Regions from separate parts of the Aerococcus sp. 150760013-2 genome, predicted to be linked through region 3. Evidence: predicted binding sites of a transcription regulator. Region 3 holds the regulator's gene; each other region holds the start of a gene.
The links. The regulator HrcA, encoded in region 3, represses chaperone genes, less so after heat shock. The targets are predictions, from matches to a motif close to TTAGCACTCNNNNNNNNNGAGTGCTAA.

Region 1 (3,289 bases), on a different contig from region 3:
GTAATTTACGTTCTTTTAATTCTGATTCAGTAGCTGCACCAACTTTAACAACAGCTACACCACCAGCTAATTTAGCTAAGCGTTCTAATAATTTCTCACGGTCATATTCAGAAGTTGTTTCTTCAATTTGACTACGGATTTGGGCAACACGTTGTGCTAATTGCTCTTTATCGCCCGCACCCTCAACAATAGTTGTTTCATCTTTTGTGATTACAACGCGGTTAGCAGAACCTAATTGATCAATTGTCGTATCTTTTAATTCAAGTCCTAAATCTTCAGTAATTACTTGACCACCTGTTAGGATAGATAAATCTTCTAACATTGCTTTACGACGGTCACCAAAGGCTGGTGCTTTTACTCCAACGACGTTGAAAGTACCACGGATTTTATTCAAGACTAATGTAGGTAATGCTTCACCATCAATATCATCAGCCACTAATAACAATGCACGACCTTCTTGAACAACTTGTTCTAAAACTGGCAAGATGTCTTGGATATTAGAAATCTTTTTGTCTGTTAATAGAATATAAGGATTTTCTAAAACGGCTTCCATCTTGTCATTGTCAGTTACCATATATTGAGATAGGTAACCGCGGTCAAATTGCATGCCTTCAACAACATCTAGAGAGGTATCAATTGATTGAGATTCTTCAATAGTGATGACGCCATCTTGGCCAACTTTTTCCATTGCTTCTGCAATTAAGTCACCAACTTCGCTGTCGCCTGATGAAATTGATGCAACGTTAGCGATTGCGCCTTTAGAATCTACAGGAACTGAAATTTCAGATAACCGATCTGACGCTACGCGAATTGCTTTGTCAATCCCGCGACGAACACCTACTGGGTTAGCACCAGCAGTAACGTTTTTCATACCTTCAGTTACAATTGCTTGAGTTAGAACAGTGGCAGTTGTTGTACCGTCACCGGCAATATCATTTGTTTTTGAAGCTACTTCAGCAACTAGTTTTGCACCCATATCTTCAAATTTATCTTCTAATTCAATTTCTTTAGCGATGGTTACACCATCGTTAGTGATTAGCGGTGAACCATAACTTTGGTCTAAAACAACATTACGACCTTTTGGTCCTAAAGTTACTTTCACCGTATCAGCTAATATATCAATCCCACGAACCATTGATTGACGTGCATCTTCTGAAAATTTAATATCTTTTGCCATTTATTCATTCACCTCATAAAATTTCATATTGTTATTAATCTGTAAATATTGATAAATTGACTAATCTACAATTGCGATAATATCGCTTTCTTTAATAATTAATAATTCTTGACCATCATATTCAAATGTTGAACCTGCATATTTTTCAAATAGAACGCGGTCGCCTTCTTTCAATTGTGATGTGAAATCTTCCGTATTCTCAGCAACTGCTTCAACAACACCTACTTGTTGTTTCTCTTTAGCAGCTGACGGTAATACGATACCTGAAACTGTTTGCTCTTTAGCCTCTTCAACTCTCACAACTGCGCGTCCGTTTAATGGTTTAATCATTTACATGTCCCTCCATTTATATAAAATATCTGTCAAACCCAAGCTAAATTACTTGGTTATTTTAGAGATTAGCACTCTCTATGTCTGACTGCTAACCTCTACATTTCTTATCTTAAAACAATCAAATATGAATTGCAAGAGAAAGATTGACTTTTTTTGACCTATTTTTCCTTATAAGTCGAAAACCTTGATTTTATGCGGAATTTAAGTTATTTTTAGTAGTTGAAGAATGTGGTAAATTTTGATAAAAGTCAAAATGTGTTATATAAGAGAGGAATGTCAGTTTTTTTATGTTAAAAGGACCAGTAATATTTTTATTACTATTCAAACTAGTATTTATTTTCCTAGCCGTTACCTTCGCCATCGGCAGTGTGGAAGGTTCTGGATGGAATTGGACAGTATACTTAGCGCTAGCTGTTGCAGCGTATGAAATAGTTGACTTGCTAAAGACGCTAAACGTACTACGCCAATTTAAATCGAAATCATAATCTTTTTAATTATTGTAATTTAGTAAAAATTGCAAAAAATTTAAGGTTTCATATGTGAAATTCAACAAACTTTCCCTGCAATTAAGTTAAAAAAAGGCCGAGACTAAAGATCTCGGCTTATTCGCTTGCTAGCGTATAGGTAGCACATATATTATGAATTTGTTGAGATGAAGTAGATTAAGGTTTGCAGTTCGTTCGTGAAGTCTACATCCTGCACCCGGATACTATCCGGTACATCTAATCTCACTGGCGTAAAGTTCAAGATGCCTTTGATACCTGCTTGTTCTAACGATGGTATCATATCTTGAGCAACTGCTTCAGGTACCGAGAGGATGACCACTTCTATATCCATTAATTTTAATTGTTGCGTCAAATCCTTCATATCATAAACAGGCACACCATTGTGGACCGTACCAATGATATCCTGATTGATATCAAAAGCAGCACCAATTCGTATGTTGTTTGACTTTTTAAAGTTATAGTTCAATAAGGCATTACCAAGATTACCTACACCAACTAATGCAACTGTTGTTAAACGATCTTGGCTTAGTGTCTTACCAAAGAAGTCTAATAAAGCATCAATATCATAGCCATACCCTCGTTTACCTAAGGCACCAAAGTATGAAAAGTCACGTCTAATCGTTGCACTTTCAACTTTCACTGCTTCACTTAATTCTGTAGAAGAAACACGTGTTTTCCCCATATTTTTAAATACACGTAGGTAACGGTGGTAGAGCGGTAATCTTTTGGCGGTTGCTTTGGGTATTTTACGCATGTTCAGTCCTCTTTCTAATTTAGAAAATAATTTCTTAAACAGTATAACAAGTTTGTGAAAATAACACAAGGGTGTTTCATTCGTGATTTTTAGTATATGTTAAATAATGCAATTTTTTATAAAATGTTTCCAGTGATTACTCAAATTTTTTTGTGGTAAAATAATAAGACTATCTAATGAAAGGATCATGCCTACTATGATCATATTACAAGGTTCAAATCTAGCTAGACGCTATGGCGTAGAAGTTATTTTTGAAAACGTACAAATGACAATCCAACACAACAGTCGCATCGCGCTAGTTGGCCGTAATGGTGCCGGTAAGTCAACATTATTGAAAATGTTGGCCAACATTCAAGCACCTGATGACGGTCAAGTTTCCTTAACTAAAGGAACAACCATCGCCTATATGGACCAACACACAGCCGTCTCTGGTGATCGAACAATTTATGAAGAAATGGTTTCCGTATTTGAACCTGTAATTAAATTAATAAAGGAATCAGAAATCGCGGCTCTTGCCTT
Region 2 (3,289 bases), on a different contig from region 3:
TTACCTTGTTTGCTTGCCCCGAAACCAACACTTGCTTCCACGCTATCTGAACCGGCATTTGATGTCATGATGATTAGGGTATCTTTAAAGGATACAGTCCGTCCTTGGGCATCTGTTAAACGACCGTCTTCCATAATTTGTAGGAAGATATTTAAGACATCTGGATGGGCTTTTTCAATTTCATCTAATAGGATGATTGAATATGGCTGACGTCGTACTTGTTCAGTTAATTGGCCAGCTTCATCGTAGCCCACGTATCCTGGAGGTGAACCGATCAGTTTAGACACGGCATGCTTTTCCATGTATTCGGACATATCAAAACGGACTAAGGCTTCTTTGCGACCAAATAATTGGATGGCCAATTGACGAGCTAATTCAGTCTTACCAACACCAGTTGGCCCGACGAACATGAAAGATCCGATCGGACGGTCTTGACGGCTCAAACCAACGCGATTACGGCGGATGGCTTTAGCAATGTGTTCTACAGCATCGTCTTGACCAATGACGTGTTGTTTCAAGTTTTCGTCTAGGTTGATTAACTGGTTTTGCTCAGATTCTTGCAAGTCTGAAACAGGAATACCGGTTTTGGTTTCGATAATCGCTTGGATGTCGCTAGCAGTAACCGTTGGGGTCTTTTCAGTCACATTTTGGTTGCTATCATACATGCCTTGGTATTTATTTAATTGGTCACGGTAGTAGGCTGCTTTCTCGTAATCTTCTGCTTCTGTGGCCATTTCTTTTAGTTTGGTTAATTCATCAATTTGATTTTTCAAGGATTCACGGTCTAAGAATGGAATAGTTAAGTTCATTTTAGAACCAGATTCATCTAATAAATCGATGGCTTTATCTGGTAATTGGCGGTCAGTTATATACCGGTCAGATAAACGGACAGTCGCTTCAATCGCTTCATCACTATATTTCACGTTATGGAAACCTTCGTATTTTTCTTGAATACCTTTAATAATTTCAAGGGTTTCCTCTACAGAAGGTTCAGCTACCATGACTTGTTGTAGACGACGGGCTAGGGCGCCATCTTTTTCGATTTTTCTAAATTCATTTAAAGTAGTAGCACCCACTAATTGGAGTTCTCCACGGGCTAGGGCTGGTTTTAGAATATTACCAGCATCTAGTGAGCCGCCTTCGGTTGAACCAGCGCCGACAATTTCATGAATTTCATCTATAAATAGAATGATATTTTTATTTTCACGGACTTCATTCATTAATTGTTGCATTTTTTCTTCGAATTGACCGCGGATACCAGTCCCTTGAACAAGCGAAGCAACATCTAATTGGATGACTTCTTTGTTGCGCAATTTTTCCGGTACAGCGTGCTCAACAATTTTTTGAGCGAGTCCTTCGACAACCGCTGTTTTACCAACACCTGGTTCACCAATTAGAACAGGATTGTTTTTTGTCCGACGGTTCAGGATTTCAATCACTCGGATAATTTCATCGTCACGACCGATAATTGGGTCGATTAAACCAGCTTTAGCTTGGTCAGTCAAGTTGGTCCCGTAATTGCCTAAGATAGAATCGTCATTGTTGCCACCTTGGCCAGCTTGAGCTTGCGCTTTATTTTGCGAATTAGTAGAAAAGCCTTGTTGTTGCATTTGACGTAATAAGTCATCAAAGTTATAGCCACCAAAGGGGTTGTTACCGTTACTGTTGTTGTTATTTAAATTATTGGTTTGTTTACCTTGAGATAGCTGTGAGTAGCATGTTTGGCAGAGGTTCACTGCTTCACGTCGGCCATTCACATTTGCGTATACATGAATGACGGCGTCGCGTTCGCCACAGTTTTGACATAACATATAAACACTTCCTTTATTTAATGCTAAGGGGGTTGCTTGCAATTTTTAATTCGCAGCATTTCAATATAACTGCTAATAACTCTATTATACTCTGACCAATTTTGACTTTCAACTAAAAGGTCTCAACCAAAATAATTCATGTGCTATCCAAGTGAAAAACCTTGTGGAAACGCTATTTTTTTGGTAAATTATAAGTGAAAGAGTTTTCTAATTGTGGTATAGTCTAGTTTGTGACGTTTTACTTTGCAAATAGATAAGCTATAATAACTCTTGCCTATTTATAAAGGTATGAATAAAACATTTTAAAGGAGATTTTTGATTATGAAAAAACAAGAATTTAACATTACAGCTGAAACTGGTATCCACGCACGTCCTGCAACTTTATTGGTGCAATCTGCAAGCAAGTTTAACTCAGATATTAACTTAGAATACAAAGGTAAATCTGTAAACTTGAAATCTATCATGGGCGTAATGTCTTTAGGTGTAGGTCAAGGTTCTGACGTTGTAATCACTGCTGAAGGTGATGACGAAGAAGAAGCAATCCAAACAATTGCTGACACTATGAAAAATGAAGGGTTATCAGAATAATATGACAAAATTAACAGGAATCGCGGCTAGCGATGGCATTGCCATCGCTAAAGCGTTCTTAGTTGAAGAACCTGATTTAAGTTTTGAAATTTCAAAATCTAATGATTCACAACAAGAAAAAGAACGCTTAGCAAAAGCTATAGCCGACTCAAAAGTAGAAATCGAAAAAATTAAAGCGGTTGCAGCTAAATCCTTGTCAGAAGAGGAAGCGCAAGTCTTTGACGCGCATTTAATGGTCCTTGAAGATCCGGAATTGCAGCAAGCTTACACCCAAAAAATTGATGATGAAACATTGAATGCAGAATCTGCTGTTCGTCAAACAGCTGACTTCTACATCGAAATCTTCAAAGGTATGGAAGACAACCCTTATATGCAAGAACGTGCAGCTGACATCAAAGATGTTACTGATCGTTTAGTAGCACATTTATTAGGTGTTAAAATCCCTGACCTTTCAACAATTGATGAAGAAGTGGTTGTTGTGGCTTATGACTTAACGCCAAGTGATACTGCACAATTGAACCGCCAATTTGTTAAAGGTTTTGCGACTGATATCGGTGGACGTACGTCACATTCAGCGATTATGTCTCGTTCATTGGAAATTGCAGCGGTTGTAGGGACTGGTAATGTTTCTAAAGAAATTAATGACGGTGACACTGTCATTGTTGATGGTTTAAACGGTGATGTTATTGTAAATCCTGACGACGCAACAATCGCAGAGTACGAAAAAATTGCTGCTGACTTCTTAGCTCGTAAAGCTGAGTGGGAAAAACTTAAAGACGCTGAGACTTTAACTAAAGACGGCAAGAAATTCGAAATCGCTGCCAACATCGGTACGCCAAAAGATTTAGAAGGTGTACATTCAAACGGTGCTGAAGCAATTGGTTTATACC
Region 3 (3,289 bases):
TCAGATAAGGCGTTTTTAACTGGTTGTTTTGTACGTTGTACTAAGTCGTAAGTTAATTCGTCAAATTTCGCGCGAGATAAAGTAACTTCCAAGTGAAGTGGACCTTCAGCACCCGCCGTAATGAATGGTAATGAAATTTGTGTTGACGTTACACCAGATAAGTCTTTTTTCGCTTTTTCAGCAGCATCTTTTAGACGTTGCATAGCCATTTTGTCAGAAGAAAGGTCAATACCGTTTTCTGATTTAAATTCAGCGATTAAGTGGTTTACGATGGCGTTATCAAAGTCGTCCCCACCTAAGTTGTTGTCACCAGAAGTAGATAATACTTCAAAGACACCGTCACCTAATTCAAGGATAGAAACGTCGAAAGTACCACCACCAAGGTCAAATACTAAGACTTTTTCGTCTGCGTCAACTTTGTCTAAACCGTAAGCTAATGCGGCTGCTGTTGGTTCGTTAACGATACGGTCAACTTCTAAACCAGCGATTTTACCAGCATCTTTAGTTGCTTGACGTTGTGCATCGTTGAAGTAAGCAGGAACAGTAATTACTGCGTTTGTTACTTTTTCTCCTAAGTAGTCTTCAGCGTAACCTTTTAAGTATTGTAAGATCATTGCTGAAACTTCTTGTGGCGTATATTTTTTATCTTCAATTTCTACAGTGTAGTTGTCTTCACCCATGTGACGTTTGATTGAAGCAATCGCGTTAGGGTTTGTTACCATTGAACGTTTTGCTACTTCACCAACTTGGCGCTCGCCATTTTTGAATGAAACAACTGAAGGTGTTGTACGGTTACCTTCTGGGTTAGCGATAATTTTAGGTTCGCCACCTTCTAATACAGCGACTGCAGAGTTAGTAGTACCTAAGTCAATTCCGATAATTTTTGCCATAATAAAACACGTCTCCTTTTTTAATTAATCTATCAATTTAAATGAATTTATCTGTGGTTAAAATCTATGTTAAATGAATTATTGTGCAATAGAAACCATTGCAGGTCTTAGTACACGATCTTTTAATACATACCCTTTTTGGAAAACAGCCACCACTTCTTCAGCTTGCTGGCCATCTTCAGCCGGCACCGCACTTACAGATTGGTGGAAGTTTGGATCGAAGAGTTCACCTTTAGGGTCAATCACTTCAACGCCTTCCTCTGCTAGAGCTTGTAATAAGCTTGCATGTACCATTTCGATACCCTTCACTAATTGCTGAGATGACTCATCATCTTTAGCTAATTCTAAAGCGCGTTCCAAGTTATCGATAGCTGGTAAAATACCCTTAGCTAAATTCTGTGACCGATACTTTGAAGCAGATTCACGTTCAGATTGGTTACGACGATGCATGTTTTGAATTTCAGCAGATAGACGCATAATTTGGTCATCTTTAGCCGCTAATTCAGCTTGAAGAGAAGCTAATTCGCTATCTTCTTCATTTACTATTTCAACTTGCTCGTCTTGAACGTCAGTTTCATTGATTTCTTCATCAACATTTAAATCTTGTTGATTGTCGTCCATTTTTGTCAATTGATAGACCTCCTAAGATTTATAATAATTGTCCAGGTATCTAGCCATTTCTTTTGAAATACTTTGGAAAAGCTGCGCCATACGAATGTAGGACATACTTTCCTGACCAAGTACCGCAAAAGTAATTAACTTACCTGATTTTACAGTACCCATGCTAGTAGACATTAAACTCATATTCTCCAGTGTCGGATCTTTAAGTTCTTTACCCACTCTCACTTGGATACCTTGGTCTGTGATATTAATCAGTGAAGCAATCACTGATCGGTCTTCTAGTAATTGACTTAATTGTGCAATACTAGTCCCATTAGCTGAATCAGCTAATGAAGAAAATAAATAATTTTGACCATTTACCCTCATGCCATCACTATTGAATTGATTCATAAACCGGTGTATCAAATGACTACTATCTTCATCGGACCGATTCATTTGCTCAATATCTTTTAAATAGTGTGTTTGCAGCCTTTCAATCACCGTTGCAAGCTCAAGGCCCACAAGTTCTTGATTCATAATCTCTGCAATACCCTCAATCAATCGCGGTGTAACCACCTCATTGAATGTCACAATTTGATTGCGAATGACACCTTTATCTGTCACCAATATGACCATTGCTTGGTCAGCGGTTAAAGACAATACTTGAAAATTGGCCAATCGTTGCCTTGCAATATCTGGCCCCATCGAAATAACGACGCTTTCTGAAAGCGAGGCTAAAGTCGCAGCCGTTTTTCGAATCACTTGACTCAAATCGTTATAAGGATCGTGGAATATCTCTCTAAGTAAAGCATCTTCCTCTTCCTCAAGCTCTAAATCAATCAATCCACCATAATATGGCATGATGTGATTAATATAGTAACGATAACCCGCCTCAGCTGGCACTCGTCCAGATGATGAATGGGTTTTAGAAATCAATGATAAATCTTCAAGTCTGGCTAATTCATTACGTATTGTAGCTGAACTTGCGTTTATTTCTTGATGTTGAGATAAAGTTTTCGAACCGACTGGTAATTGGTATTTTGAATAATGGTCAATTACCGCCTGTAAAATTAAACTTTGTCGTTTTGTTAACATCTTATCACCTCATTAGCACTTAACAACTCTGACTGCTAACATGTTTATAATATAGCACCTATCATTTCTTTTGTCAATAATAGTCAAACTTTTTTTTGACTTTTTTTGACATTTAAACCTTCCTTTAAAATTTGGGCTTTTGACGCTTGCAAGAAAAGCCATTTCAATCCCTTTTACAATAGAGAAAAGGACAACAAACTATTTGTAATAGTCCGTTGCCCTTTCGACTTGTATATTTTATCGATACGCTTATTTGTTGTCACGTAACCAGTTAGTCGCTGATGTTGCTAAGGTAGCAGATCCAACAATTAATGCTTCTTCGTTGAATTGTACTAATGGGTGGTGAACAGGGTATACTTCACCATTGTCATCTGGTAATGGACAACCAATGAAGAAGTATGTTGATTCTGGCAATTTGCTAGCAATGTGTGCATAGTCTTCTGAAGCTAAGTATGGTGGTACGTTCACCACGTCATATTTATCCGCTAAAGCTTCTTTAGCAGAGGCCATCACTTGTTCAGACATTTCTTTAGAGTTGGTTAATGACGGACAGTCAGCCATTACCTCATATTCAGTTTCAGCACGGAATGCTTTACCAATATGTTCAACAATTTCTGGTAAACGTTTTGAAACGTGGTCTGCTGATTCTGGGAATAATGAACGAGAAGTACCTTCTAAGACAACTGTATCAGGGATCACGTTGA

Region 1: ACUW85_RS02125 (co-chaperone GroES) is a predicted target of HrcA. The motif match lies at 1,576-1,602, and genes of this name have one in related genera.
Region 2: ACUW85_RS01525 (ATP-dependent Clp protease ATP-binding subunit) is a predicted target of HrcA. The motif match lies at 1,861-1,887, and genes of this name have one in related genera.

The regions. Positions count from the first base shown of each region.
Region 1 is NZ_JBSEYI010000003.1:29,773-33,061, forward strand. Features, by position in the region: gene groL (chaperonin GroEL) at 1-1,177, opposite strand, end outside; gene ACUW85_RS02125 (co-chaperone GroES) at 1,238-1,507, opposite strand; gene ACUW85_RS02130 (redox-sensing transcriptional repressor Rex) at 2,147-2,770, opposite strand; gene ACUW85_RS02135 (ABC-F family ATP-binding cassette domain-containing protein) at 2,967-3,289, shown strand, end outside.
Region 2 is NZ_JBSEYI010000002.1:57,198-60,486, forward strand. Features, by position in the region: gene ACUW85_RS01525 (ATP-dependent Clp protease ATP-binding subunit) at 1-1,811, opposite strand, end outside; gene ACUW85_RS01530 (phosphocarrier protein HPr) at 2,133-2,399, shown strand; gene ptsP (phosphoenolpyruvate--protein phosphotransferase) at 2,401-3,289, shown strand, end outside.
Region 3 is NZ_JBSEYI010000001.1:131,692-134,980, forward strand. Features, by position in the region: gene dnaK (molecular chaperone DnaK) at 1-890, opposite strand, end outside; gene grpE (nucleotide exchange factor GrpE) at 969-1,520, opposite strand; gene hrcA (heat-inducible transcriptional repressor HrcA) at 1,533-2,585, opposite strand; gene ACUW85_RS00630 (M20 metallopeptidase family protein) at 2,835-3,289, opposite strand, start outside.